Paraburkholderia fungorum: one gene and its partner. The protein of the gene in region 2 interacts with the protein of the main gene of each other region in a pairwise test. Links are inferred from orthologs where the notes say so. Each region holds a gene or a part of one and is shown on either strand. Other genes may lie near its edges. The genes, in order: BLS41_RS10555 and BLS41_RS07660.

Region 1 (14,374 bases), 660 kb from region 2 along the record:
TAAGGAAAGCGTCGGGCCGGGTTTGCACAAAGCGGCGTGGCAGTCGCAAATGCGGCGCGGCGTGTTGCGGTTGCTGCGCGAACTGCGGCGGTGACAGCAGGTTGCGCAGCTTCGTTTCCGCTTCTGGCGGCGCGGCTGCAGCCGGTTAGGACTAGAAGCCCGCTATCGGCTCGGCGAGTAGCCGCTTGGGCAACCGTCAGCTTTCCCACCCGCTTTCCCCACTTTTTTTCCGAAGCTCGACGAATCGGCCCAATGCGACCGGTCCATCGAACATATCGATCCCACGAACACCAACAGGCAACACAGGCAATCACGCGTGGCTAAACCGAAGACCTTGTACATCTGCAGTGAATGCGGCGGCCAGTCGCCGAAATGGGCCGGACAGTGCCCGTCGTGCCAGGCGTGGAACACGCTGGTCGAGTCGGTCGCTGAGGCACCGTCCACGCATCGCTTCCAGTCGCTCGCGAAAAGCGCGCCGGTGCGTCGGCTCGCCGATATCGAGGCATCCGACGTGCCGCGCTTCTCCACCGGCGTCAGCGAGTTCGACCGTGTGCTGGGCGGCGGCCTGGTGCCGGGCGGCGTGGTGCTGATCGGCGGCGATCCGGGGATCGGCAAATCGACGCTGCTGCTGCAATCGCTCGCCGAAATTGCCGCCGATAAACGCGCGCTCTACATCAGCGGCGAAGAATCGGCTGCGCAGATCGCGTTGCGCGCACAACGGCTTTCGCTGCTCGAACCCGGTTCGAAAGCGAGCGAACTGCAATTGCTCGCCGAAATCCAGCTCGAAAAAATTCAGGCGACGATCGCCGATCACAAACCCGACGTCGCGGTCATCGACTCGATCCAGACCGTCTATTCCGATGCGCTGACCTCCGCGCCCGGCTCGGTCGCGCAGGTGCGCGAGTGCGCCGCGCAATTGACGCGGATCGCCAAGCAGTCGGGCACGACCATCATCATGGTCGGCCACGTGACGAAAGAGGGCGCGCTGGCCGGCCCGCGCGTGCTCGAACACATCGTCGATACGGTGTTGTACTTCGAGGGCGACACGCACTCGTCGTACCGCCTCGTGCGCGCGATCAAGAACCGCTTCGGCGCGGTCAACGAACTCGGCGTGTTCGCGATGACGGAGCGCGGTTTGCGCGGCGTGGCGAATCCTTCGGCGCTGTTTTTGTCGCAGCACGAGCAGTCGGTGCCGGGTTCCTGTGTGCTGGTTACGCAGGAGGGCACGCGTCCGTTGCTGGTCGAAGTCCAGGCGCTCGTGGATGCCTCCAATGCGCCGAATCCGCGTCGGCTCGCGGTCGGCCTCGAACAGAACCGCCTGGCGATGTTGCTGGCGGTCCTGCACCGGCATGCCGGTATTGCCTGTTTCGATCAGGATGTGTTTCTGAACGCGGTGGGCGGCGTGAAGATCACCGAACCCGCCGCCGATCTGGCCGTTCTGCTCGCGATCCACTCGTCGCTGCGCAACAAGCCGCTGCCGAAAGGCCTGGTGGTGTTCGGCGAAGTCGGCCTCGCGGGCGAAATCCGACCGTCTCCGCGCGGTCAGGAGCGTCTGAAGGAAGCCGCCAAACTGGGCTTCTCGGTCGCCGTGATTCCGAAGGCCAACGCGCCCAAACAGCCGATTGAAGGCTTACAGGTCGTTGCGGTCGAGCGGATCGAACAGGCTATCGACCGGGTTCGTACGCTTGAATAGGCGGGGTGAGGGCGCCTGCGGGCGCCTTGCGCGCTGTAATGACCGGTAAAGATCTCCATATTGGTTGTAACCTGAATGGCAATCCTTTTTCCTAAGCTGCGAGGGTAAGCATCCCTTCTGATGCCTGAAAAAGGATCGCGCCTTGAAACAGTCATATCAAACCGTAGCCGAGCGGCCAATACAGGTACGTGGCTGCCGGGTCTCCGAACCGATTCGCCAGCCTTGGGGCGGCGCTTGCCGGATTGTCGAGTGGATCAACACGGCGGGGCAGATATCGCGCCGGGTCGTGGCCGAAGACGCCACCGCCGCCGAGGTGCGCGCCACGATCAACCGTCACGTGGAAGGCCGCAAGCACGTGCTGTACGACGATGAAAAAACGCCGCGTCAGACGCTGCCGAGACAGACGGTGGCGAGGCGGTGAGGTTGAAGGGGCTGTGTCGTAGGCTTTCTACGTGATGCCCTTCGGGAATTTTTTCCCCGTTCTCTCTGGACGCGCGTGGCGAGCGCTTCCTGCATTCATCTCACGCAATCGCCGCGACCGCGCGTTCAGCCGGTCGGGCGCGTTAGCCCATCACGCCATCGTCTTCGTCCGCGTTATCGTCCGGCACCAAATAAGCCTGCGGATTAAACAGCGGATGCCGCGCGGCTTCCTCCGCCGTCAGTACCGGCGTAACGCAGCAATCGACCGGCTCCAGCAGCAGCACCCATTCTTCCAGCGGACGCTTGCCGATCACGTCGGCCAGTTCCTGCGTGAGCGCAACGGCGTCCGGGCCGCCAATGGCCTGACCGAGGCTCCAGTGACGCGTCGCCCACTCGGGACGGTCGAGCGCCATGCACAGCGTTTCCCAGAACTTCAGTTCGAGCGCGCCGACCGCGAGCCAGCGGTTATCGAACGTGCGGTACAGGTTGTAGCAGGGCACGCCACCGTTCAGCAGACCCGTGCCGACCGGCGGCGCGGCGCCTTCGTTGACCAGTGCGACCTGCGCGACGAGGTTGTGCGCATGCGTGGCGTGTGTCATCGAGACATCGACGAAACGGCCTTCGCCGCCGCGCGACACGTGCCATAGCGCGGCGAGAATCTGCGTGACCGCGCTCAGCGCCCCGCCGAGCAGGTCGGCAATCTGGAAATTGGGCAGGATGGGTGCGCCGTCGCGGCTTGCCAGTTGATCGAGCACGCCCGCATAACCGATGTAGTTCAGGTCGTGTCCGGCGCGGTCGGCGAACGGGCCGCTCGCGCCATATCCGCTGATCGCGCAGTAGACGAGCCGCGGATTGACCGCGCGCAGCGTCTCGTAGCCGATGCCCAGCCGCTCCATCACGCCTGGCCGGAAGCTCTCGATCAGCACGTCCGCTTCGGCCGCGAGCGCGCGCAGTACATTACGTCCGGCCGCGGATTTGAGATCGAGGCGCGTCTCGCGCTTGCCGCGATTCACCAGCCGGTAGAACGCGCCGGGGCGACCGGCGACACGGTCGCTGGACGACTGCATCATCGTGCGGGTCGGGTCTCCCGCGCCGGGCGCTTCGATTTTCAGCACGTCGGCGCCGAGTTCGGCCAGTCGCAGCGCGGCAACCGGACCGGGTAGCAGACGGGTCAGGTCGAGCACCCGCAACCCTTGCAGTGCCGGCGGCGGCACCGTCACTGCCGGAGAAGCCGGCGATTCCGTCGAAGGGTCCGGTGAAGCCGAAGAATCCGATGCCCCGAATGATGATGTTGCAGATGACAAAGCCAACCTCTCGTCGGTGCCGGCGCGGGCCATAAACAGCGTGCCGCTAGCCGATTTGTTCGAGTTCCTCGTGAATCTCGAGCCATTCGGCTTCGAGCACTTCGAGGCGCGCGTTCACATCTGCCTGACGGCGGATTGCTTCCGTCAGTTTGCTTTTCTGCTCGGGCTCGTAACTCGCCGGATCGACGACGAACGCATCGAGCGTCGTTTTCTCGATGTTGAGCGAGTCCATTTCCTTCTCGATCTTCGTGATGCGGCTTTGCAGCGGCTTCTTCAGATGCGCGAGTTTCTGACGCGTTTCCGCTTCGAGCCGACGCTGTTCCTTGCGGTTCACGCCATTGTCGGCGTTGCCGTCGGCGCTGTTGGCCGCCGCGGTACCCGCCTTGAGCGCCGCACGCTGGTCGGCTGCGTGTTGCAGCAGCCAGTCGCGGTAATCGTCGAGATCGCCGTCGAATTCCTGCAGACGATGTTTGGCGACCAGCATGAACTGATCGGTCGTGGCGCGCAGCAGGTGTCGGTCGTGCGACACCAGAATCAAGGTGCCTTCGAACTGCGCGAGTGCCATGGTCAGCGCGTGACGCGTTTCGAGATCCAGGTGGTTGGTCGGCTCGTCGAGCAGCAACAGGTTCGGCTTTTGCCAGATGATCAACGCGAGCGCGAGACGCGCCTTTTCGCCGCCGGAAAAAGGCGCGATTTTCGCCGTCGCCATTTCGCCGGAAAAGTTGAAGCTGCCGAGGAAGTCGCGCAACTCCTGCTCGCGCGTGTCGGGTGCGAGACGCGCGAGGTGCTGCAGCGGGGTGTCGTCGGCGCGCAGCGTTTCGAGCTGATGCTGCGCGAAGTAGCCGATGCGCAGCCCCTTGCCTTCGCGGACGTGGCCGCCGAGCGCTTCGAGCGTGCCGGCGAGCGTCTTGATCAGCGTCGATTTGCCCTGACCGTTCGCGCCGAGCAGGCCGATGCGCTGACCGTTCTGGATCGACAGCATCACGCGATCGACGATCGGAATCTCGACGCCGTCTTCGCCGTGATAACCGCAGCGCACGTTTTCCATCACCATCATCGGATTCGGCGCCGAATCGGGCGTGCGGAACTCGAACGTGAACGGCGACGCGGCATGAGCCGGCGCGATCAGTTCCATCTTTTCGAGCGCCTTCACGCGGCTCTGCGCCTGACGCGCCTTGGTAGCCTGCGCCTTGAACCGGTTGATGTAGCTCTGCAGATGCTCCACCGTGCGCTGCTGCTTTTCATACGCGCTCTGCTGCAGCGCGATCTGCTGCGCGCGCAGTACTTCGAATTGCGAGTAGTTGCCGCCGTAACGCTTGATCTGCTGGTGCTCCAGATGCAGAGTGACGTTGCAGACCGAATCGAGGAATTCGCGGTCGTGCGAGATCACGACCAGCGTGCCCGGATAGCGGTGCAGCCAGTCTTCGAGCCAGACGATCGCGTCGAGATCCAGGTGATTGGTCGGTTCGTCGAGCAGCAGCAGGTCGGAACGGCACATCAGCGCCTGCGCCAGATTCAGCCGCATGCGCCAGCCGCCGGAGAAACTGCTGACCGGCTCGCGCGTTTGTTCGAGCGTGAAGCCGAGGCCGAGCAGCAACGCTTCGGCGCGCGCGGGCGCGGTATAGCCGTCGGCATCGGCAAAGGCAGCGTGCGCTTCGCCTTCTGCCGCGCCGTCGTGCGCGGCGGATGCTGCGGCAATACGCGCTTCGATGGCGCGCAACGCGGCATCGCCGTCGAGCGTGTAGGCGAGGGCGGTTTTATCCGCGGCGGGCGTTTCCTGCGCGACGTGGGCGATCTGCCAGTTGGGCGGGATCGAAAAATCGCCGCCGTCCGCGTGCAGTTCGCCGAGCAGCACGGCAAACAGCGTCGACTTGCCCGCGCCGTTCGCCCCCACGAGGCCGGCTTTCTCGCCGGGGTTGAGGGTGAACGTGGTGTTGTCGAAGAGCGGCTTGGTGCCGCGCGCGAGGCTGAACTGGTTAAAGCGGATCACGAAGAGGCCGGCTGAAGAAAACCGCTATTTTAGACTGCCGGGCGTGACACCGGGCGCTCAGTCGGGATCGGCCATTCGGCCGACTGTTCCGGTGCGGCTTTTGGCATAGACTGACGGCTTTCACGGGGAGAGCACATGACATCGATTTATTCGTTTTCGGCACGTACGCTCGGCGGCGAGGAAGTGAGCCTCGAGCAGTATCAAGGCAAGGTTTTGCTGATCGTCAACACGGCCAGCGAATGCGGATTCACGCCGCAGTATGCGGGCTTGCAGAAGCTGTTCGATGGCTACGCGGCGCGCGGTCTCACGGTGCTCGGCTTTCCGTGCAACCAGTTCGGCAAGCAGGAGCCGGGCGATGCCGCGCAGATCGGCAGCTTCTGCGAAAAGAATTACGGCGTGACGTTTCCGATGTTCGACAAGATCGACGTGAACGGCGCGAACGCGCATCCGTTGTTCCGCTATCTGACGGAAGAGGCGCCGGGCTTGCTGGGACTCGAAGGAATCAAGTGGAATTTCACCAAGTTCCTGATTGCACGCGACGGCAGCGTGGTGAAGCGCTATGCGCCGCTGACGAAGCCCGAGGCGATTGTCGAGGATATCGAGAAGTTGCTTTGAAGGGACTTTGAGATTGCTGCAAGCCGAGGCGGCAGGCAGCGCTTCTGTATCTATCTGCAGTCGTGCAGATCGCGTCGAATCCGGCGTGGTGCGAGGCGGCTGAGCGGCGTCGATCAGGTATCGATGCCGCGTATCAACGCTGCGTGTAGGTCCGTTGAATCTGGACGATCTGCCAACGGTTGTTGAGCGAGCGTCACGGCAAGCACCGCGCGGCGCCGTTCAACATTCAGTGGCTAGGTACTAACGCGCAATCGCCGAACCAGCTACCGCACAGCTCAAAGAATCGGCGCGAAAAGCCGCGCGACATGCATCAGCACGCGCTTGAACGCGCTGGCCTGCCGGTACTCGTTGCGGTCGATTTCGAGCGACTGGGCGAAGTCGTTCAATAGCATCGTTTCGACCTCCTGCGCGAAGCCTCGGTCGACAGTCAGCACCATGATCTCGAAGTTCAACCGGAACGACCGGTTGTCGAGATTCGCGCTGCCGATCGCTGCAGCGACGCTATCGATGAGAATCACCTTCTGGTGCAGAAAACCCGGCTGGTAGCGGAAAATCCGGATGCCCGCGCGCAGCGAATCATATGCGTACAGCTTCGACGCGGCAAAGACCACCAGATGGTCCCGGCGGCTCGGAATCAGAATGCGCACGTCCACGCCGCGCAGCACGGCGAGCCGCAACGCTGAGAACACCGCTTCGTCGGGCACGAGATAGGGCGTGGTGATCCAGATCCGCTCGCGCGCCGCGTTGATCGCTTCGACGAAAAAGAGCGAGCAGGTCTCCTGTTTGTCAGCCGGACCGCTCGGCACGACCAGGCAGTGCATGCCTTGAGCGCCCAACGGATCGACCGGCGCCGCTGCCGGCATGTCGAATTCGGGCAACTGCTGCGTCGCCCAGTGCCAGTCTTCGGTGAACACGAACTGGATACTGGCGACCGCCGGTCCGCGCACCTCGATATGCGTATCGCGCCACGGCGAAAGCGGCGGCTTGCCGCCGAGATACTCGACGCCTACGTTGTGTCCGCCGACAAATGCGCGTTCGCCATCCACGGAAACGATTTTGCGGTGATTGCGAAAGTTCAGTTGCAGCCGGTTGACGAAGCGGCGATTGGTCGCGAACGGATGCGTCTCGACACCACCCGCACGCAGTGCCGCCACGTAGCGGTGCGGCAGATCGAAACTGCCGATGCTGTCGTACAGAAAATAGACGCGCACGCCTTGCTGTGCCTTGGCGATCAGCGCGTCCCTGAGCATCTCGCCGAGCGCATCGTCGCGGACGATGAAGAACTGCACGATCACGTAGTGACGCGCGCTCTCGATTGCCTCGAAGATCGCCTCGAAGGTCGCTGCGCCGTTCACGAGGGTTCGCACGGAATTGCCGGGCAGGAACGGCATGCCGCCCAGACGCGTCAGCGAATGCACGAGCCTGACGCCGAGTTGTTGTGTGGGCAGTCCCGCCGAAGACGACTGCGTGTCCCATTCCGGCGGATGCGCGCGGGTGCGCAGCAGTTCGTTTTCGACGCGACGGGCATCCGCGTAACCGGCGAATTTGCTGCGACCGAGGAACAGGTAAGGCACCAGCGTCAGATAAGGCATCGCGACCAGCGACACGGCCCACGCAATCGCGCCCTGCGAGGTGCGCGTATTCAGAATCGCGTGACACGCCGCGACCATGCCGAGGATATGGGCAAGGGCGACCAGCGGGCCGACGTGAAGCAGGTCGAATTGCATAGGCGGGCGAAGGGTTGGCGAAGCGCTGCATGTCCCCGCCGATGACGCGGCGGGCAGGCGCTCATCTTACCGAACGCGGGTGGGTTGGGGTGCCGTTGTGCGCGGGCTTCGTGGTTTTGGGTGCGCGCGGGGATGCCGATGGGCGACGCAAAGACCGTTCAGCGATTGGGTGAGACGGAGGGGCGGGGGTCTTGAAACGAGAGGGGGAGTTCGATAACCGCATGCTGAAGGCGGCCACGCGTGCAAGCCAGAGCAAGCCACAAGCGCGGCTTGGCCACCTGCCGGAAGCGACTGCGTCACGCGGCAGTCAGGTTATGTAGGTCCACGCAGCGCCCGTGAACCCACACCTCAGCCACGCCACCTACAACACGTCGCGACATGCCGCACGCAGAAAAAAACCACGCGCGCCATGCCGCAAACAGGAACAGCAAAAACCTCAAACCGGCAAATCGGCGGCTTGAATCAGGAACACGTTGTCGTCGCCGGCGCTGGTCGAGAGCCATACCAGATCCAGACCGCCGAACGCCGCTTCGACGTTTTCGCGTTCATTGCCGATTTCGACTACGAGCACGCCGTCTTCGGTCAGCCAGTTGCGCGCGTCGGCGATGATCCGGCGCACGATATCCATGCCGTCCGCACCGCCCGCCAGCGCCATATCCGGCTCGTGTTTGTATTCGGCGGGCAATTCCTGCATCGACGTCGCGTTCACGTACGGTGGATTGGTGATGATCACGTCGTAGCGGCGCTCGGCGAGCGGCGCATACAGATCGCCTTCGAACAGCGCAATACGGTCGTCGAGCTTGTAATCCATCACGTTGCGCGTGGCGACTTCCAGCGCGGGCGCGGAGAGATCGACGGCGTCGATATCGGCGTTCGGGAACGCGTGCGCGGCGAGAATCGCGAGGCAACCGGAGCCGGTGCACAGTTCGAGCACCGCGCTGACCTGTTCGGGATCTTCAACGTAAGGCTGCAAACCGTCCTGCAGCAATTCGCCGATGAACGAGCGCGGCACGATCACGCGCTCATCGACGTGAAAGCGGAAACCGTGCATCCACGCTTCCTGCGTGATGTACGCGGCCGGCACGCGTTGCGTGGCGCGGCGCTCGATCACGTTCAGCACGGCGTCGATTTCGGCCGCGCTCAACCGTGCGTCGAGAAACGGCTCCAGCAGATCGAGCGGCAGGTGCAGCGTGTGCAGCACCAGATAAGCCGCTTCGTCGTAGGCATTGGCCGAGCCATGACCGAACGACAGTTCAGCCTGGTTAAAGCGCGACACCGCAAAACGCAGCAGGTCGCGGACGGTGGAAAACGGGAGCGTCATCGCAAATAGTCCTTGTTCAGGCGATCAGTTGTTCGAGCACGCGGCGATACACGTTCTTCAGCGGCTCGATGTGTGCGACTTCGATATGTTCGTCGATCTTGTGGATGCTGGCGTTCAGCGGCCCGAATTCGATCACCTGCTCGCAGATGCGCGCGATGAAGCGGCCGTCCGACGTGCCGCCGGTGGTCGACAGTTCGGTCGTGACGCCGGTTTCGTCCTTGATGGCTTTCGCCAGCGCGTTCGACAGATCGCCGCGCGGCGTCAAGAACGGCAGCCCGCTCACGTTCCAGTGCAGATCGTATTCGAGGCCGTGTTTGTCGAGAATTGCATGCACGCGGGCCTGCAAACCTTCGACCGTGCTGGCCGTCGAGAAGCGGAAATTGAACATCACGTCCGCATGACCGGGGATCACGTTGGTCGCGCCCGTGCCGCTGTGAATGTTCGACACCTGCCACGTGGTAGGCGGGAAGTATTCGTTGCCGTCGTCCCAGCTTTCGGCGACCAGCTCGGCCAGTGCGGGCGCGAGCAGATGCACCGGATTTTTCGCCAGATGCGGATAGGCGATATGGCCTTGCACGCCCTTGACGATCAGCTTGCCGGACATCGAACCGCGCCGGCCGTTCTTCACCATGTCGCCGAGTTGCGCGCTCGACGTCGGCTCGCCGACGATGCAGTAGTCCATCCGCTCGCCGCGTTCCTGCAACGCTTCGACGACCTTGATGGTGCCGTCGGTGGCCGGGCCTTCTTCGTCACTCGTGATCAGGAACGCGATCGAGCCGCGATGCGCGGGATGCGCGGCGACGAATTCCTCGCTCGCGACCACGAAGCCCGCGATCGACGCCTTCATGTCCGCCGCGCCGCGGCCGTACAGCTTGCCGTCGCGCTGGGTCGGCTCGAACGGCGCCGAGTGCCATTGTTCGAGCGGACCGGTGGGCACGACGTCGGTGTGTCCGGCGAACGCGAGCAGCTTGCCCGCGGTGCCGTCGACGCCGCGTTTGACGGCCCACAAATTGGTCACGCCGTTCGATTCGATCGTCTCGTGCTCGAAGCCGATCGCGGACAGACGTTCGATCAGGAGGCGCTGGCAATGCTGGTCGTCGGGCGTCACGGACGCGCGTGCGATCAGTTGTTCGGTAAGGGCGAGGGTGCCGGACATGGATTCAGTACAAGCCACTTTGAAATGAAAAAATGCCGGCTGGCGGTGCAGCACCGCAGCCGGCAACAGCTTTTAATCGACGCGGCGAGGCCGCGTTCTGCTTCTTGTTGCTGACCGGTTCCGATCGCGGAGCCTGATGCTGGCGCTCAGGTCCGCGCGCCGGGTCCAGCGTATTGCGTTCAATGCGTGTCAGCACACCGTGCTGGCGGACGCCGCGTTCGCGGCATCCACGAGATTACGCTCATGCAACTAGCTGAATGAACGCAATACCGTTCGCGCTCATTCCTGCTGCTTTGCGTCGCTGCATGGCGGGCGTTCACCACGCCAGAGCACCGCGCGTGCCAACACCCAGACTCAGGCAAACAGCGCCGTGTACTCGTCCGCGGAAAAACCGAGCGATTTGACCCGCCCGTTCACCACCAGCACTGGCCGCTTGATCACCGACGGCTTGTGGATCATCAACGCGATTGCGCCCGGCTGGGTTTCCGCCGCCGCTTTCATGTCGTCGGACAGGCCACGCCAGGTGGTGCCGCGACGGTTCAGCAGCGCGTCGAGCTTCACGTCTTTCAGCCAGTCCTGCACGAGCGGTTCGGTCACGCCGTGCTTCTTGAAGTCGTGAAACTCGAACTCGACGCCGTGCTCTTCCAGCCACACGCGGGCTTTCTTCACGGTGTCGCAGTTCGGGATGCCGTAGACGACGGTTTTGGTGCCGCGCGCCATCAGTCGCCTCGCAGCAGCTCGTTCAGGCCGACCTTCGCGCGGGTTTTCGCGTCCACCTTCTTGACGATCACCGCGCAGTACAGGCTGTGCGAACCGTCTTTCGACGGCAGGTTGCCCGCCACCACCACCGAGCCCGCCGGAATGCGGCCATACGTGACCGAACCGGTTTCGCGGTCGTAAATCTTGGTGCTCTGGCCGAGGTACACGCCCATCGAGATCACCGAGTTTTCTTCGACGATCACGCCTTCGACCACTTCCGAACGCGCGCCGATAAAGCAGTTGTCTTCGATGATGACCGGGTTCGCCTGCAGCGGCTCCAGCACGCCGCCGATGCCAACACCGCCCGACAGGTGGACGTTCTTGCCGATCTGCGCGCACGAACCGACGGTCGCCCACGTATCGACCATCGTGCCTTCGTCGACGTACGCGCCGATGTTGGTGTACGACGGCATCAGCACGACGTTCTTCGCGATGAACGAGCCACGGCGCGCGATAGCGGGCGGCACCACGCGGAAGCCGCCGGCAGCGAAGTCTTCAGCGGTGTAGTTCGCGAACTTCGACGGCACCTTGTCGTAGAACTGGCTGTAACCGCCAGCCGGCATCGGTGCGTTGTCTTCGAGGCGGAACGACAGCAGCACGGCCTTTTTCAGCCACTGATTGACGACCCAGTCGCCGTCCTTCTTTTCGGCGACGCGCAGCACGCCCTTGTCCAGTTGTTCGATTGCATGGGCGACGGCTTCGCGCACGTCGGCCGGAGCGGCCTTCGGCGACAGTTCGGCGCGGTTTTCCCAGGCGGTGTCAATGATCTGCTGAAGTTGTTGCGACATATGCGTGTTTTCTGAAGAGTTGAAGGCTGAAGAAGGAGATGCGGCGCGGCGGGAGCTGTCGCGCCAACGGTCGAGGTGAACCCTCAAACCGTTGGCCCGGCTAACTCAACTGGCCTGGCCCGCAAGCTTGCGGCAAAAATCGACGATCCGCTGAACACCTTGCGTGCATTCGTCGACGTCCGCGACCAGCGCGAGGCGCACGAAATTGCGGCCGGGGTTCACGCCGTGCGCAGTACGCGCGAGGAACGAGCCCGGCAGAACCGTCACATTATAGTCGGCGTAGAGGCGCTGGGCGAACTCGGTGTCCGACAGGCCGGTGCGCGACACGTCGGCCCACAGGTAGAACGCGGCGTCCGGCAGACGCACGTCGAGCACTTCCGCGACCATCGGCGTGACGGTCGAGAACTTCTGCACGTACTTCGCGCGGTTGTCGCGCACGTGCGTCTCGTCGTTCCACGCGGCGATGCTGGCGGTCTGGAATACCGTCGACAATGCCGCGCCGTGGTACGTGCGGTATAGCAGGAAATCTTTCAGGATCGCCGCGTCGCCCGCGACGAAGCCCGAGCGCATGCCAGGCACGTTCGAGCGCTTGGACAGGCTCGACAGCATCACGAGCCGCTCGAAGCCGCGGCCCAGTTTGTGCGCCGCTTCCAGGCCGCCGAGCGGCGGATTCGCTTCGTCGAAATAGATCTCGGAGTAGCACTCGTCCGACGCAATCACGAAGCCATAACGGTCCGACAGCGCGAACAGTTCGCGCCAGTCGTCGAGCGTGAGCACCGCGCCGGTCGGGTTGCCCGGCGAGCACACGTACAGCAGCTGCGTGCGCGCCCAGATGGCTTCCGGCACCGCCGAATAGTCGCAGGCGAAATTGCGCGCCGGATCGCTATTGACGAAATACGGCTGCGCACCGGACAGAATCGCCGCGCCTTCGTAGATTTGGTAGAACGGGTTCGGACAGAGTACGATCGCAGGCTCACCGTCGGCATTGCGCTTCGGGTCCACCACCGTCTGCGCGAGCGCGAACAGCGCCTCGCGCGAGCCCGACACCGGCAGCACCTGGGTGAGCGGATCGACCGGCGGCAGGTTGTAGCGCTGCGTCACCCAGTTTGCAATCGACTCACGCAGCGGCGCCGAGCCGAGCGTGGCCGGATACGCGGCCAGGCCGCCGAGCGAATCCACCACGGCGTCGCGGATCAGCGCAGGCGTGGGATGTTTCGGCTCGCCGATGCCGAAGCTGATATGCGAAAGACCGGCTGGCGGCGTGACGTCCGCGAAAAGCAGGCGCAGCTTTTCGAACGGATAGGACTGGAGGGAATCGAGTAACGGGTTCACTGGATGGATCGAGCCTGATCGAAGAGGGCGCAGAACGGATGCAGGAAGAAGCTGGGCACGCGCGCTGGCGGCGAAGCGCTGACATGCCTGAAATACGGTAGACAGATGCGCTAGACACGCTGGCAGCGGCGGCGAACGGAGAATTATAGCGTGGGCGGCTTGCGTTCGCGGGCGTGCAGGGTTCGGTGGCCGGTTGGCGAACCAGCTTGAAGGATGGCGGAAGATCGGCGGAAGGTAATGGCCGCCATGAAATGCAGTGTCGAATGAACGCAGAGCGCCGCCCCCGAGACGGCGCAACCCGCCAGGCGGCGCATTCAATGCGTTGCAGCGGGAACGACGCGAACCGCCGACGGTTCGCGCAAAAAGAAGCAGGAGCAGCAATGGTTGCAGCAGTCCCGGAGACAGCCGGACACAGCAGGCGCAAGAGCGCCGCGGTCCGCGAGAACGACGCCATGAGCGCAAACAACGAGAACGTGACGAACAGAGCGGCCGCGTCTGGCGTCAACGGCACACCACCCAGACCAGGCTCGCCCGGAGCAGCGAAATCCTTCGCCCGGAGTGCCAAACCATGACCAACTGGCTTCGCAACGGCTGGCCGACGCTCGCGATCATGCTGGGCGCGTCGGTGTGGGGAATGATCTGGTATCCGCTACGCATGCTGGCGGCGCTCGGCGTCACCGGCACGGCGGCGAGCGCGCTGACGAGCGCAGCCGGTTGCCTGTTCGTGCTGCTGGTGCGGCATCGTGCGATCAGAACGGTGCGCTGGCATTGGCTCCTGCCCGCGCTCGCGCTGGCGGCGGGCATCACCAATCTCGGCTTTGTCTGGGGCTCGATCCACGGCCAGGTGATGCGCGTGCTGCTGCTGTTCTATCTCACCCCTGCATGGACCGCACTGTTCGCGCACTTCATCCTGCACGAACGCCTGACCTGGGCGGGCGCGGGCCTCGCCGCGCTGTCGCTGGCCGGTGCGATGACCATGCTGTGGTCGCCGCAACTCGGCATTCCGGTGCCCGGCAACCTCGCCGAATGGGCGGGCCTCGCGGGCGGCATGGGCTTCGCGATGAGCAACGTGCTGATCCTCAAGACCAGCCGCGTGTTGCCGGAAATGAAACCGGAAATGCGCACGGCGACGATCTTCGGCGGCGCAGCGCTTTTCAGCGCGTGCGCGTCGCTGTTCGAAGCCATGCCCGCACCGCCCACCGGCGCCCATCTCGGCACGGCCGCGTGGCTCGTGCTCGGCCTCGGTTTTTTGCTGGCGTCGAACAATAT
Region 2 (14,800 bases):
GCGCAGCGCCTTCAGTTCACGTTTCTCGATATGCAGGATCGGACTCTCGTCGGGAACCGCGGCAAGACGCCCGAAAGCGTCGCGCAGCGCCTTGTCGGCGGCCGCGTTGAGGGGTGAGTGGTACACCTCGACTTGCGCCAGCGTACGCTGCCTGTAGTCGATCCCCGCGTCGACGTTGAGCACGTCGAGCTTCGACTTGATCAGCTCGATGGCCGGCAACATACGGTCGCGATGCAGGCCATCCGGGTACAGCGTGTCCGGATCGTAATTGGACGTCATCACGAACTGCACGCCGTTCTCGAACAGCTTGTCGAGCAGACGGTACAGAATCATCGCGTCGGCAATATCCGACACGTGGAATTCGTCGAAACAGATCAGGCGATATCGCTTCGCAATGCGACGCGCGAGTTCGTCGAGCGGATCGGCCTGGCCTTTCAGGTCTTCCAGTTCGCGATGCACTTCGCGCATGAACTCGTGAAAATGCAGACGCGTCTTGCGATTCAGCGGTGCAAGCATGTAGAAGCTGTCCATCAGGAAGCTCTTGCCGCGCCCTACGCCGCCCCACATGTACACGCCACGCGGCAGGTCCGGGTGAATGAGCAACTTCTTGAACGCGTTCGAACGACGCGACTTGTACTCGGTCCACTCTTCGTAGCACCGCTGCAGACGGTCGACCGCCGCGCGCTGCGCCGGGTCCGACTGATAGCCGCGAGTCTGCAGTTCTTTTTCGTAGTATTCGGTGACGTTCATGGTGTTGCTGCAAAAAGAAAGGCGGGAGGGAGTGAACCCGCCCGCCTTTGTGGTGATGCCAGAGTGCTTTCAGTCAGGCGTGCGCGTGATTACATGTTCAGCGCGCGCTTGTCGACGGCCAGCGCGGCTTCGCGCATGACTTCCGACAGCGACGGGTGCGGATGGCAAATGCGGCCGAGGTCTTCCGACGCCGCCTTGAATTCCATCGCCACCACGGCTTCCGCGATCAGGTCCGATGCGTTGGCCGAGATGATGTGCACGCCGAGCAGTTCGTCGGTCTTCGCGTCGGCGATCATCTTGACGAAACCATCCGCCTTGTTGATGCCCAGCGCGCGGCCGTTTGCCATGAACGGGAACTGACCCGTCTTGATCTCGCGGCCTTCCGCCTTCAGTTGCTGCTCCGTCTTGCCGACCCACGCGATTTCCGGTTCGGTGTAGATCACCCACGGAATGCAGTTGTAGTCGATATGCGGCTTCTGGCCGTCGATCACTTCCGCGACCAGCACGCCTTCGTCTTCCGCCTTGTGCGCGAGCATCGGGCCGCGCACCACGTCGCCGATTGCGTACACGTTCGGCACAGCCGTCGCGCAGTGGTCGTCAACGTCGATGAAGCCGCGTTCGTTCGCCTTCAGGCCGATCGCTCCGAGGCCGAGGTTGTCGGTGTTCGGCACGCGGCCGATCGACACGATCAGGCGGTCCGCGTCGAGCGTCTGCGCGTTGCCGTCCTTGTCCGTGTAGGCGATCGACACGCTGCTGTCGGTCGTCTTGATTTCGCCGACCTTCACGCCGACGTGAATGTCCAGACCCTGCTTCTTGAACTGCTTGGCCGCTTCTTTCGACAGCGACTGGTCAGCCGCGCCGAGGAATTCCGGCAGCGCTTCGAGCACGGTCACGTCCGCGCCCAGACGACGCCACACCGAGCCGAGTTCCAGACCGATCACGCCAGCGCCGATCACGGCCAGCTTCTTCGGCACGGAGTCGAACGTCAGTGCGCCTTCGTTGTCGGCGACGATCTTGTTGTCGACCGGAATGTTCGGCAGATGACGTGCCTTCGAACCCGTGGCGATGATCACGTTCTTCGCCGTCACGACTTCGGCTTCGCCTTCGCCGCTGACTTCGATCTGCACGCCGGCGTCCGTCTTGCCGGTTAACTTGCCGTGGCCCTTGAGCCACGTGATCTTGTTCTTGCGGAACAGGAATTCGATGCCCTTCGTCATCTTCTCGACGATGCTTTCCTTGCGGGCCAGCATCTTCGCGATATCGACCTTGACGTTTTCCACGGAGATGCCGTGGTCGGCGAGGTGATGCGATGCGTTTTCAAACTCTTCCGACGACGCGAGCAGCGCCTTCGACGGAATGCAACCCACGTTCAGACACGTGCCGCCGAGCTTCAACGCGCCGGCCGGGTTCTTCCACTTTTCGATACATGCGACGGTCTTGCCGAGCTGCGCTGCACGGATGGCGGCGATGTAACCGCCAGGGCCTGCGCCGATCACGACGACGTCAAATTCTTTGGACATGACAATCCTTTTGATGACGGAACGGCGCGCGGCCACAGTTAGTGGCGCGCACCGTTCCTGTACTGCGGAATGCGAAAGACGTACTGCTCAGATGGTGCCGGTTTGTGCAACGACAAGCCGGCACCTGGCTGATGGCAATTACAGATCGAGCAGCAGACGAGCCGGATCTTCCAGCGCGTCCTTCATCGCGACCAGCGACAGAACCGCTTCGCGGCCGTCGATGATGCGGTGGTCGTACGACAGCGCCAGATAGTTCATCGGGCGGATCACGATCTGGCCGTTTTCGACCACAGCGCGTTCCTTCGTGGCGTGCACGCCGAGAATCGCGGATTGCGGCGGGTTGATGATCGGGGTCGACAGCATCGAACCGAACACACCACCGTTCGAGATCGAGAACGTACCGCCGGTCATATCTTCGATCGACAGCTTGCCGTCCTTGGCCTTCTGGCCGAACTCGGCAATCTTCTTCTCGATTTCAGCAAGGCTCAGCTGATCGGCGTTACGCAGGATCGGCACCACCAGACCACGCGGCGAACCGACAGCGATACCGATGTCGAAGTAGCCGTGATAAACGATGTCGTTACCGTCGATCGACGCGTTCACCAGCGGGAACTTCTTCAGCGCGTGAACAGCCGCCTTCACGAAGAACGACATGAAGCCGAGCTTCACGCCATGTTCCTTCTCGAACTTGTCCTTGTACTTGTTGCGCAGGTCCATTACCGGAGCCATGTTCACTTCGTTGAACGTGGTCAGGATGGCGTTGGTTTGCTGCGACTCGAGCAGACGCTCGGCGATACGCGCACGCAGACGCGACATCGGCACGCGTTGTTCCGGGCGGTCCTTCAGCCACTGGTCGGCCGATGCCGGGCCCTTGACTTCCGGCAGCGACGGCTTCGCAGCCTTCGGTGCGGCAGCCGGTGCCGGTGCAGCCTTCGCAGCCGGAGCGGCCTGGCCTGCGTTCAGCACGTCACCCTTGGTGATGCGGCCGTCGCGGCCCGTGCCTGCGACGTCGGCGGACGACAGGCCCGCTTCAGCCATCAGCTTGCCGGCAGCCGGCGAAGCCGCGGTGTTCGCACCCGTTGCGGATGCAGCCTGAGCGGGAGCTGCTGCCGGTGCGGGCGTCGCAACCGGAGCCGGCTTCACTTCAGCTTCGACAGCAGCGGCGCTAGCGGTGCCTTCCGTGTCGATCTTCGCGATGACCTGATCGGCCACGACGATGTCGCCGTCGTTCGCGATCACTTGCACGAGCACGCCGGCGGAGGGTGCCGGCACTTCGAGAACGACCTTGTCGGTCTCGACTTCGATGAGAATTTCGTCGACAGAGATAGCGTCGCCGGGCTTCTTCTTCCACTGCAGCATCGTGGCTTCCGAGACCGACTCGGACAGCTGGGGAACCTTGACTTCAACAATAGCCATTATGAATATCCTGAATACGTATCGGGTGACGGCGCGGTGAACGACGACCGCCTGCGAACCGTCTGCAAACCGTGTATACCGCGTGTGAGCCTTCGTGGATCACCGTTGCGGCACGGGAAAGCGCTACGCGCCTTCCCGGTTCGCGATTCTTTTATTTAGCGATCGACGCGCTCTTGAGGCGGCCGAAAGCGCCTTCGATCAGCGCCTTCTGCTGCTCGTAGTGCTTCGCGTAGTAGCCGACTGCCGGCGAGGCCGAAGCCGGACGGCCGCTGTATGCCAGCTTCTGTCCTTCCTTCATGCCGTCCTTCAGGTGGTGCTCGATGTAGAACCACGGGCCCTGATTCTGCGGCTCGTCCTGCACCCAGACCACTTCCGTCGCGTTGTCGTACTTCTTGATTTCCGCTTCGAACTGCTTGTGCGCGAACGGATAGAGCTGTTCGATACGGATGATCGCGACGTCGTTCGCCTTGGTTTCGCGGCGATGCGCCACCAGGTCGTAGTACACGCGACCCGAGCAGACCACGAGACGCTTGACCTTCTTCGCGTCGATCGCTTCGTCCACTTCGCCGAGGATCGGCTGGAACGCGCCCTTCGCGAGTTCCGACAGATCCGACACAGCTTCCTTGTGGCGCAGCAGCGACTTCGGCGTAGCGACGATCAGCGGCTTGCGGAACAGGCGGATCATCTGACGGCGCAACAGGTGGAAAATCTGCGCTGGCGTGGTCGGCTGAACGACCTGCATGTTGTGGTCTGCGCACAGTTGCAGGAAACGTTCGATACGTGCCGACGAGTGCTCCGGACCCTGACCTTCGTAACCGTGCGGCAGCAGCATCGTGAGACCCGACACGCGGCCCCACTTCACTTCGCCCGACGAGATGAACTGGTCGATCACGACTTGCGCGCCGTTCACGAAGTCGCCGAACTGCGCTTCCCACGCGACGAACGTGTTCGGTTCAGCGGTCGAGTAACCGTATTCGAAGCCCAGCACTGCCTCTTCCGACAGCACCGAGTCGATCACGTTGAACTTGGCCTGGCCTTCGGAGACGTTCTGCAGCGGCACGTACGTGCCGTCGTTCCAGCGTTCGCGGTTCTGATCGTGCAGCACAGCGTGACGGTGCGTGAACGTGCCACGGCCCGAGTCCTGACCGGTCAGGCGCACTGCGTAGCCCGACGCGACCAGCGACGCGAATGCCAGGTGTTCGCCCATGCCCCAATCGAGCTTGGCTTCGCCACGGCCCATCGCGCGACGGTCGTTCAGCACGCGCTCGACCAGCGGGTGAACCTTGAAGTTTTCCGGCACCGTGGTGATGCGCTCAGCGAGGCGCTTCAGTTCGGCGAGCGGCACGGCCGTATCGGCTGCGTCGGTCCACTTGCGATTCAGGAACGGAACCCAGTCCACCGCGTACTTGCTCTTGTAGTTCGAGAGCACCGGATCGACCGTGTGATGACCTTCGTCCATCGCCTTGCGGTAGGCCTTGACGAAATCGTCGCCTTCTTCGGCGGTGATGACGCCTTGCTGCACCAGCTTTTCAGCGTACAGCGCGCGCGTGCCCGGGTGCTTCGCGATGGTCTTGTACATCAGCGGCTGCGTGACAGCCGGCGTGTCCTGCTCGTTGTGACCCAGCTTGCGGAAGCAGACGATGTCGACGACGACGTCCTTGTGGAACTGCATCCGGAAGTCGATGGCCATTTGCGTAGCCAGAACGACTGCTTCAGGATCGTCACCATTCACGTGCAGAACCGGCGCTTCGATCATCTTGACGACGTCCGAGCAGTACAACGTGGAGCGCGAGTCGCGCGGGTCCGACGTCGTGAAGCCGATCTGGTTGTTGATGACGATGTGCAGCGTGCCGTGCGTGCCGTAACCGCGCGTTTGCGCGAGGTTCAGCGTTTCCATCACGACGCCCTGGCCTGCGAAAGCCGCGTCGCCGTGGATCTGCACCGGCAGCACTTGCAGGCCGCTGTCGTCGCCGCGACGGTCCATACGGGCCTTCGCCGAACCTTCGACCACCGGGTTGACGATTTCGAGGTGCGACGGGTTGAACGCGAGCGACAGGTGGACCGGGCCGCCGTCGGTTGCGACGTCGGACGAGAAGCCCTTGTGGTACTTCACGTCGCCAGCCGGCAGATCGTCGACGTGCTTGCCTTCGAATTCGGCGAACAGGTCAGCCGGCATCTTGCCGAGCGTATTGACCAGCACGTTCAGACGGCCACGGTGAGCCATCGCGATAACGATTTCCTGGACGCCCTTCGCACCGCCGTGACGAACGACTTCGTCCATCGACGCGATGAAGCTTTCGCCGCCTTCCAGCGAGAAGCGCTTCTGACCGACGTACTTGGTGTGCAGGAAGCGCTCGAGGCCTTCGGCAGCCGTCAGGCGATTCAGGATGTGCTTCTTCTTGTCGTTGCTGAAGTTCGGCGTGGAGCGGATCGACTCCAGGCGTTCCTTCCACCAGCGCTTCTGTTCCGGATCGCTGATATACATGTACTCGGCGCCGATCTGGCCGCAGTACGTGTCACGCAATGCCTTGACGATCTCGCGCAGCGACGCTTTTTCGAATCCGAAATACAGATTCGTTGCGCTGAACTCCTGGTCCATATCGGCTTCGGTGAAGTCGTAGAACGCGGGTTCGAGTTCGGGAATAGCGGGACGTTCGCGGCGCTTCAGAGGATCGAGATTGGCCCATTGCGAGCCGAGGAAGCGATATGCGCCGATGAGGGATTGCACATAGACCTGCTTGCGAGCCGTAGCGAGATCTTCGCCACCAGCTGCCGTGCGCGGGATGAAGGCATTGGCCTTGGCCCGTTGAGCAAACGATTCGACGATCGGGCCGTGGGCCACGTCGTTGGCATTGGTACCGTCCGTTGCCGGAACGTTCTGCAACGCGTCGAAATAGCTGCGCCAGTTCTCGGGCACTGACGCCGGATTATCGAGATACGCTTCGTACATTTCTTCGACGTACGGAGCATTGCCGCCGAACAGATAAGAGTTCGACTGGAATTGCTTCATCATTTTTACGCTCACCTTTCTTCGAGTTTCTCGAGAAATAGCGGGTTACAGAACCTTCCGCGACACGGCCTGACCGTTTAGCGGATTGCGCGAATCAAGTCTTGCTTGGAAGGACCTAAAACTTTGCACCCGGGGAGCATAGCACAGAACGAATACCGCAGATAGCTGGCGGATTGCCGCTGAGGCCTGTCGCAGCGGGATTTCCGGGCTGATTGCGCCGTTCGCAATAGTCTTCTGCGGGAAATGGGGACAAACGGAAGAATGCGCGTACACCGTTGCAGGGAAGCCACAATTGCTCCCGCGCATTTTCCATCCTCCAAAAACGATAAAAGCCACCCGAAGGTGGCTTTTATCCGTTAAGCGGCGCTCGCTACGAAGCATCGCAAAACTCGTCAGGCAACACGAGGACTACTTAGTCCACCGCGCCCTTACGGCTTGCGCTGCGGCGCTCGTGTTCCTTCAGATAACGCTTGCGCAGACGGATCGATTGCGGCGTGACTTCAACGAGTTCGTCGTCGTCGATGAATTCGACTGCGTATTCCAGCGACATCTGGATCGGCGGCACGAGGCGAACTGCTTCGTCGGTACCCGACGAACGCACGTTGGTCAGCTGCTTGCCCTTGATCGGGTTCACGACCAGGTCGTTATCACGGCTGTGAATACCGATGATCATGCCCTCGTACAGCGGCTCGCCCGGCGACACGAACATACGGCCGCGATCCTGCAGCTTCCACAGTGCGTACGCGACTGCTGCGCCGTCGTCCTGTGAAATCAGCACGCCGTTACGACGCTCGCCCACCGCGCCTTCCTTGACCGGCTGATACGAGTCGAACGTGTGGCTCATCAAGCCCGTGCCGCGCGTGAGCGTCAGGAATTCCGACTGGAAGCCGATCAGGCCACGTGCCGAAATACGATACTCGAGACGCGTACGGCCACGGCCGTCCGACGCCATGTCGAGCATTTCGCCCTTACGGCGACCCAGTTCTTCCATCACGCCACCCTGGTGGCCGTCTTCCATGTCGACGGTCAGGTTTTCGTACGGCTCGTGCTTCACGCCGTCGATTTCCTGCATCACCACGCGCGGACGCGACACGGCCAGCTCGTAGCCTTCACGACGCATGTTTTCCACGAGAATGGTCAGGTGCAGTTCACCGCGGCCCGCCACTTCAAACGTGGTTTCGTCGCCGGTTTCCTTCACGCGCAACGCAACGTTGTGGTTCAGCTCTTTCATCAGGCGGTCGCGGATCTGACGGCTCGTGACGAACTTGCCTTCGCGGCCAGCCAGCGGCGACGAGTTGACCAGGAAGTTCATGGTCAGCGTCGGCTCGTCGACGGTGATCATCGGCAGCGCTTCCGGCTGTTCCTGTGCGCAGATGGTCACGCCAATGCCGATTTCTTCGATACCGTTGATCAGCACGATGTCGCCCGCTTCAGCGGAGTCGACCTGCACGCGCTCGAGGCCCTTGAACGACAGCACCTGGTTGATCTTGCGGTTCAGGATCGCGCCATCGGGACCGGAACGCACGGCAACCGCCATGCCCGGCTTGATCGTGCCGCGCGTGATGCGGCCCACGCCGATACGACCGACGTACGACGAGTAATCCAGCGACGTGATTTGCAGTTGCAGCGGCGCGCTCGGATCGGCCGGGCGAACCGGAACGTGTTGCAGCACGGCTTCGAACAGCGGGCGCATGTCGCCTTCGCGCACGTCAGGGGTCAGGCCGGCGTAGCCGTTCAGACCCGATGCATAAACGATCGGGAAGTCGAGTTGCTCGTCGGTTGCGCCGAGCTTGTCGAACAGGTCGAACGTCTGGTTGATCACCCAGTCGATACGCGCACCCGGGCGGTCCACCTTATTGATCACGACGATCGGCTTCAGACCGAGCGCCAACGCCTTCTTGGTCACGAAGCGCGTTTGCGGCATCGGACCTTCGACTGCGTCGACCAGCAGCAGCACCGAGTCGACCATCGACAGCACACGCTCCACTTCACCGCCGAAGTCGGCGTGACCGGGGGTGTCGACGATGTTGATGTGCGTGCCTTCGTACTCGACCGCGCAGTTCTTCGAAAGAATCGTGATGCCACGTTCTTTTTCGATGTCGTTCGAGTCCATCACGCGTTCCGTGACCTGCTGGTTTTCACGGAACGTGGAGGTCTGGCGGAGGAGCTGGTCGACGAGCGTGGTCTTGCCGTGGTCGACGTGGGCAATGATGGCGATGTTGCGTAGGGCGCGGGTCATAGGAAACCTGGAGACAGTTGAGTGCGCCGCTTGCTTATGCCGGTTGCTTACGGTTACTTGCTTGCTTCTAAACAACCACGAAACGACGACAAGCCCAAAGCGCACTTTTGGGAACCCAATATTGTAGCACGGGAGAATGAAGCTTTCTGGTATTCCCTGATAGCCCGGACAACTTCGACGTCGCGATGCGTAGGAACAACGATTACAAGGGTATCGGCTGCGCCCTACAGCAGGCTTCCCGCTCCTGGCCCCCAATTAAAGCGATTGGAAGAAAAAGATCCTTGCCTAAGCTGTAATAACGCTTGCCGCGTCAATCAACCGCTGACTATAATCCTGCCTAGTCAACCATTGCATTCGCACGAGAATCATGACGGAGCCGTCCCCCACCCCCACGCCGGACCTCAGCGAGTATCAGCTAGGTGAAAGCGTCGGCTATCTGCTGTCGCGAGTGAAGTCGACCATGTCGAACCTGGTCACGCAGCGCAGCATGGCCGAGTTGGGCATCACCAGCCAGCAAGGCAGCATCCTGTTTATGGTAGCGAGCGGCAAGTGCCTGCTGGCCGCCGAACTGGCCCGTGAATACGGCATCGACGCCAGCGCCGTCACCCGGCTGGTCGACCGGTTGGAGAAACGCGGCCTGCTGACCCGGGTGCGCAGCAATGAAGACCGGCGGGTCGTCCGCCTCGCGCTGACACCGGAAGGTCACGCTATCGCAGCCAGAATGCCGGGCATCTTCAACGGCGTGCTGGACGATCTGCTGGGCGGCTTCACCCCCGAAGAAGTGGGTTTTCTGAAGAGCATGCTACGTCGCGTGCTCGTCAATTCCGGCGAACAAACGGGACTAACCCGTGATGCAGCAAGCAATTTTGACAGCAAGTCGTAAGAAATTGCTTGCAGCGTCCATCATTACATTCCACTCAAAGAGTCGAGCGATGAAATCCCTTTCCCTGTCCGCGCCCGCGCTTTCGAGCCGGGCCGCTGTCGCCGCCGCGGTGACGGCGCTCGCCCTCACGGGGTGCGCGAACTACTTCGGTATGAAAAGCGACAAGCAGATGTCGTCGCCGGCTCAGTATGAGTCCACCCAAAGCCTGCCCGGCCAGGGCGGCCAGTGGCCGTCGCTCGACTGGGCCAACCAGTTCGGCGATCCGCAACTGCCCCAGCTGATTTCGGAAGCGCTCGACGGCAGCCCGTCGATCGCGCAAGCGCAGGCCCGTCTGGCCAAAGCCTCCTCGTATATCGAGACGTCGCGCTCGGCGCTGTTCCCGAAGGTCAACGGCAGCTATTCATGGACCCGCGAACTCTATTCAGCCAATTCGCTCTACCCGCCCCCGTACGGCGGCACCTGGTACAGCGAGAACAACGTGCTGGCCAGCGCGTCGTGGGATCTGGACCTGTGGGGCAAGAACCGTCAGCGTCTGGGCCAGGCCGTGTCGCAGGAAAAGGCGGCTGAAGCGGACATGCAGCAGGCGCGCGTGACGCTCGCGGCATCGGTGGCGAGCGCCTATAACCAGTTGGCGCAGCTTTACGCGTTCCGCGATATCGCCGCACGCGAAATCGCCAATCGTCAGGATATTGGCCGCATCACCAACGGCCGCGTGGCCGCCGGCCTCGACACCAACGTCGAGAGGCAGACGGCGAGCGGCAATATCGCGACCAGCCAGTCGAATTTGACCGAACTGGACGGCCAGATCACCACCGTGCGCTATCAACTGGGCGCGCTGCTCGGCAAGGGTCCCGACCGTGGCCTGCAAATCGCCAAGCCGACGCTTGGCAACGGCGCTGTCGTGGCGCTGCCCGACAACATTCCGGCCGATCTCGTCGCCCGTCGCGCGGACATCGTGGCCGCACGCTGGCAGGTCGAAGCGGCGATGCACGACGTGAAGGAAGCGAAAGCCGAGTTCTTCCCGGACGTGAACCTCGCCGCCGGTTTCGGTTTCGATGCATTCGGCTGGGGCCGTTTCCTGACCGCATCGAGCCGTCAGATCCAGTTCGGCCCGGCGATCCATCTGCCGATTTTCGACGCCGGCGCCTTGCGCTCGCAGTTGAAGGGCCGCTTTGCCGACTTCGACCTCGACGTGGCGAACTACAACCAGACGCTCATCGGCGCATTGCAGGACGTCGCGACGCAAGTCTCGTCGATCCGTTCGATCGACCAGCAATCGGGCGACGCACAACGCGCGCTCGACGCATCGACGAAGGCCTACCAGCTGGCCGTGATCCGCTACAAGGCCGGTTTGTCGCCGCAGTTGCAGGTGCTGACCGCCGACCAGAACCGCCTCTCCGCCGAACAGACGGTGACGAGCCTGAAGATGAAGCGCCGCGATATGCAGATCGGCCTCATCAAGGCGCTCGGCGGCGGTTTCGACGCGACGCAGACCGGCCTCGTGGTGCCGACCGATGCCCCGGCATCGGCCACCGCCGCGACCGCCGCAGCGAACTGAGCGCGCAACGCACCGAACACACGCACGAACATCCGAATAAACGACGACGCTTGAGAGAACCCGGAGCACATCAATGAGCACCCCCCAGCAGCCCGCCGCCCCGCAACAGCCGGCGAACAACGGCAAACGCAAGCGCATGATGACGCTGCTCGTCATCGTGATCCTGATTGCCGCGATCGCGTACGGCCTTTACTACTTCCTCGTCGCACGCTTCACCGAAAGCACCGACGACGCGTACGTGAACGGCAACGTCGTTCAGATCACGCCGCAAGTGACCGGCACCGTGGTCAGCGTGAATGCAGACGACACGCAAACCGTGAAGGCCGGCGACCCGGTCGTCGTGCTCGATCCGGCTGACGCACGCGTCACGCTCGAGCAGACCGAAGCGCAACTGGCGCAGACCGTGCGTCAGGTGCGCGGCATTTTCGTCGACGACAACCAGTACGCCGCGCAAGTCGCGCAGCGTCAGGCCGATCTGTCGCGCGCTCAGGACGACCTGAAGCGCCGTCTGACGGTCGCGCAAACCGGCGCGGTGTCACAGGAAGAAATCTCGCACGCCCGCGACGCCGTGAAGAGCGCGCAAGCCTCTGTCGACGCCGCCCAGCAACAACTGGCGTCGAACCGCGCATTGACCGCGAACACCACGATCGCGAGCCATCCGAACGTCCAGGCCGCCGCCGCGAAGGTCCGCGACGCGTACCTGAACAACGCGCGTAACAACCTGCCGGCACCGGTCACCGGCTATGTCGCGAAACGCTCGGTGCAGGTCGGCCAGCGCGTGTCGCCGGGCACCCCACTGATGGCGATCGTGCCGCTGAACAGCTTGTGGATCGACGCAAACTTCAAGGAAGTGCAACTGCGTCATATGCGGATCGGCCAGCCGGTTGAAATGACGGCTGACGTGTACGGTTCGTCGGTGGTGTATCACGGCAAGGTGATCGGCTTCTCGGCCGGCACGGGTTCGGCGTTCTCGCTGCTGCCCGCGCAAAACGCGACCGGCAACTGGATCAAGGTGGTGCAGCGTCTGCCGGTGCGTATCTCGCTCGATCCGGCCGATCTCGAGAAGCACCCGCTGCGCATCGGCCTGTCGATGCAGGTCGACGTGAGCATCAAGGACGACAACGGCGGCCACCTCGGCGACGCGCCGAACACGGTCTACCAGACCGACGTGTTCGCGAAGTTCGGCGACGAAGCCGATGCCGAAGTTGCCCGCATCATCGCGGAAAACGCCGGTCCGAATGGCGGCGCGAAGAAGTCGGCGCAAACCGGCGCCGACGCTGCTGTCCCGGCCGCCAAGCCGGCCAAGAGCTGATCCCAGCCGCGTGACGATTCAAACAAGGCTTCTTTAATGGCTCAGGCTCAGGCGCAGCTCCCTCACCCGCCGCTCGAGGGAGCGCAACTGGTAATCGGCACCATCGCGGTGTCGCTTGCCGTTTTTATGAACGTGCTCGACACGTCGATTGCCAACGTGTCGATCCCGTCCATTTCGGGCGATCTCGGCGTCTCGTCCGACCAGGGCACGTGGGTCATTACGTCGTTCGCGGTCGCCAACGCAATCTCGGTGCCGCTAACCGGCTGGCTCACCGACCGTATTGGTCAGGTGCGTCTGTTCATGGCGTCGATCATCCTGTTCGTGATCTCGTCGTGGATGTGCGGCCTCGCGCCCACCCTGCCGTTTTTGCTGGCGTCGCGCGTGCTGCAGGGCGCGGTCGCCGGACCGATGATTCCGCTGTCGCAAACGCTGCTGCTCGCCAGCTACCCACGCGCAAAAGCGCCCATGGCGTTATCGATGTGGGCCATGACCACGCTAATCGCGCCGGTGGCCGGCCCGATTCTCGGCGGCTGGATTTCCGACAACATCTCGTGGCCGTGGATTTTCTACGTCAACATTCCGGTCGGGATCATTGCGGCTCTCGCGACGTGGATGATCTTCCGCAACCGCGATTCGGTGATACGCAAAGCGCCGATCGACGGCGTCGGTCTCGGTCTGCTGATCGTCTGGGTCGGCTCGCTTCAGGTGATGCTCGACAAGGGCAAGGACCTCGACTGGTTTTCGTCGACGACGGTCGTCGTGCTGGCGCTGGTCGCGGTCATTGCGCTCGCGTTCTTTATCGTGTGGGAACTGACGGCGAAGCATCCGGTGGTCGACCTGTCGCTGTTCGCGCGGCGCAACTTCACCGGCGGGACCATCGCGCTATCCATCGGCTACGGGCTCTACTTCGGCAATCTCGTGTTGCTGCCGCTGTGGCTGCAAACCGACATCGGCTACACCGCGACCGAAGCCGGGCTGGTGATGGCGCCGGTCGGTCTGTTCGCGGTGCTGCTGTCGCCGATTACGGGCAAGATTTTGCCGCGCACCGATCCGCGCTATATCGCGACGCTGTCGTTTCTGGTGTTCGCGCTGTGTTTCTGGATGCGCTCGCGTTATACGACCGGCGTGGACACCAACTCGCTGTTGATCCCCACGTTGATTCAGGGCATCGGCATGGCGGGGTTCTTTATCCCGCTGGTGTCGATCACGCTGTCGGGTCTGCCGGGCAACCGGATTCCCGCAGCGTCGGGTCTGTCGAATTTCGTGCGGATCATGTGCGGCGGTATCGGCACGTCGATTTTCCAGACCGCGTGGGATCACCGTACGATCATGCATCACGCGCAACTGGCCGCGCAGGCTAACGTGTACAACCCGGTGTTCGATCAGTCGATCCGGCAAATGGGTGCGGCGGGTTTTAGTCAGTCGCAGGCGTACGGGCTGTTCAACACGATGGCCACGCAGCAAGCCGCACAGTTGGGCGTGAACGATCTGTTCTTCATGTCAGCCGGTATTTTTGTGGCGCTGATTGCGCTGATCTGGATTACCAAACCGGAACGCGCCGGCGGTGATGCGGGTGCGGCGGCTGCAGCGGCGCATTGAGATTCAAAGGCCGCCGTCTTCCTGATCTGACGGCGGTATGAAAAAGGCGGGACTGCTTTCGAGCAGTCCCGCCTTTTTTCGTACTGGCGTAGGTCGCCTGAGTAATCGCTTGCGATAACGCTAGCTAGCCGCCGTCACCACCAGCCGCTCCGGCGCAAGCACGCCCTCGCCTTGCTTCGCAACCCCCAACAAGCGGCCCTGCGCGGCATACACCCTCACGCGCGGTGCGTTCACGGCGTCGGAGGAAATCGTCAACTCCGACAGTTTCAGACGCTGGCCGTGCAGAAACCGCCGCGTTTCATCCTCGTTCAACTCGATACGCGGGAAGGTCGACAGCAACGCGTCCACCGGTTGCAGCCACGTGTCGCGCTCGGCTTCCGTCGCGTCCGACAACGCATCGAGCGTCACCGAATTCTCGAGCGTCAGCGCTCCGACTCCGGTACGCCGCAGCGCAACCAGATGCGCGCCGCACCCCAGCGCTTCGCCAATGTCTTCGGCCAGCGTGCGCACGTA

The links.
Region 1: the proteins of BLS41_RS07660 (region 2) and BLS41_RS10555 interact in binary tests that used the Escherichia coli proteins (3 or more experiments, as listed by UniProt). The link is inferred for Paraburkholderia fungorum from one-to-one orthologs.

What each region holds. Positions count from the first base shown.
Region 1 is NZ_FNKP01000001.1:2,402,304-2,416,677, reverse strand. The notes cover bases 2,936-5,916. They hold BLS41_RS10555 (ATP-binding cassette domain-containing protein), read right to left. Parts: upstream 5,408-5,916; coding sequence 3,464-5,407; downstream 2,936-3,463. Other genes in these bases: BLS41_RS10550 (glutathione peroxidase), read left to right, coding at 5,543-5,916; BLS41_RS10560 (CaiB/BaiF CoA transferase family protein), read right to left, coding at 2,936-3,312. In the rest of the region: DNA repair protein RadA, read left to right, coding at 317-1,693; BLS41_RS10565 (DUF2866 domain-containing protein), read left to right, coding at 1,836-2,114; more of BLS41_RS10560, read right to left, coding at 2,257-2,935; more of BLS41_RS10550, read left to right, coding at 5,917-6,022; cls (cardiolipin synthase), read right to left, coding at 6,298-7,749; prmB (50S ribosomal protein L3 N(5)-glutamine methyltransferase), read right to left, coding at 8,186-9,070; dapE (succinyl-diaminopimelate desuccinylase), read right to left, coding at 9,087-10,226; BLS41_RS10530 (ArsC family reductase), read right to left, coding at 10,581-10,946; dapD (2,3,4,5-tetrahydropyridine-2,6-dicarboxylate N-succinyltransferase), read right to left, coding at 10,946-11,773; dapC (succinyldiaminopimelate transaminase), read right to left, coding at 11,879-13,105; BLS41_RS10515 (DMT family transporter), read left to right, coding at 13,674-14,374. UniProt on the Escherichia coli protein: Genetic data indicate it may be involved in ribosome assembly or function.
Region 2 is NZ_FNKP01000001.1:1,738,376-1,753,175, reverse strand. Bases 3,638-7,044 are described here. They hold BLS41_RS07660 (2-oxoglutarate dehydrogenase E1 component), read right to left. Parts: upstream 6,700-7,044; coding sequence 3,838-6,699; downstream 3,638-3,837. Other genes in these bases: odhB (2-oxoglutarate dehydrogenase complex dihydrolipoyllysine-residue succinyltransferase), read right to left, coding at 3,638-3,686. Outside these bases: cell division protein ZapE, read right to left, coding at 1-750; lpdA (dihydrolipoyl dehydrogenase), read right to left, coding at 840-2,270; more of odhB, read right to left, coding at 2,409-3,637; translational GTPase TypA, read right to left, coding at 7,109-8,935; BLS41_RS07650 (MarR family winged helix-turn-helix transcriptional regulator), read left to right, coding at 9,303-9,818; BLS41_RS07645 (efflux transporter outer membrane subunit), read left to right, coding at 9,868-11,376; BLS41_RS07640 (HlyD/EmrA/EmrK family protein), read left to right, coding at 11,450-12,688; tRNA pseudouridine(55) synthase TruB, read right to left, coding at 14,408-14,800. UniProt on the Escherichia coli protein: E1 component of the 2-oxoglutarate dehydrogenase (OGDH) complex which catalyzes the decarboxylation of 2-oxoglutarate, the first step in the conversion of 2-oxoglutarate to succinyl-CoA and CO(2).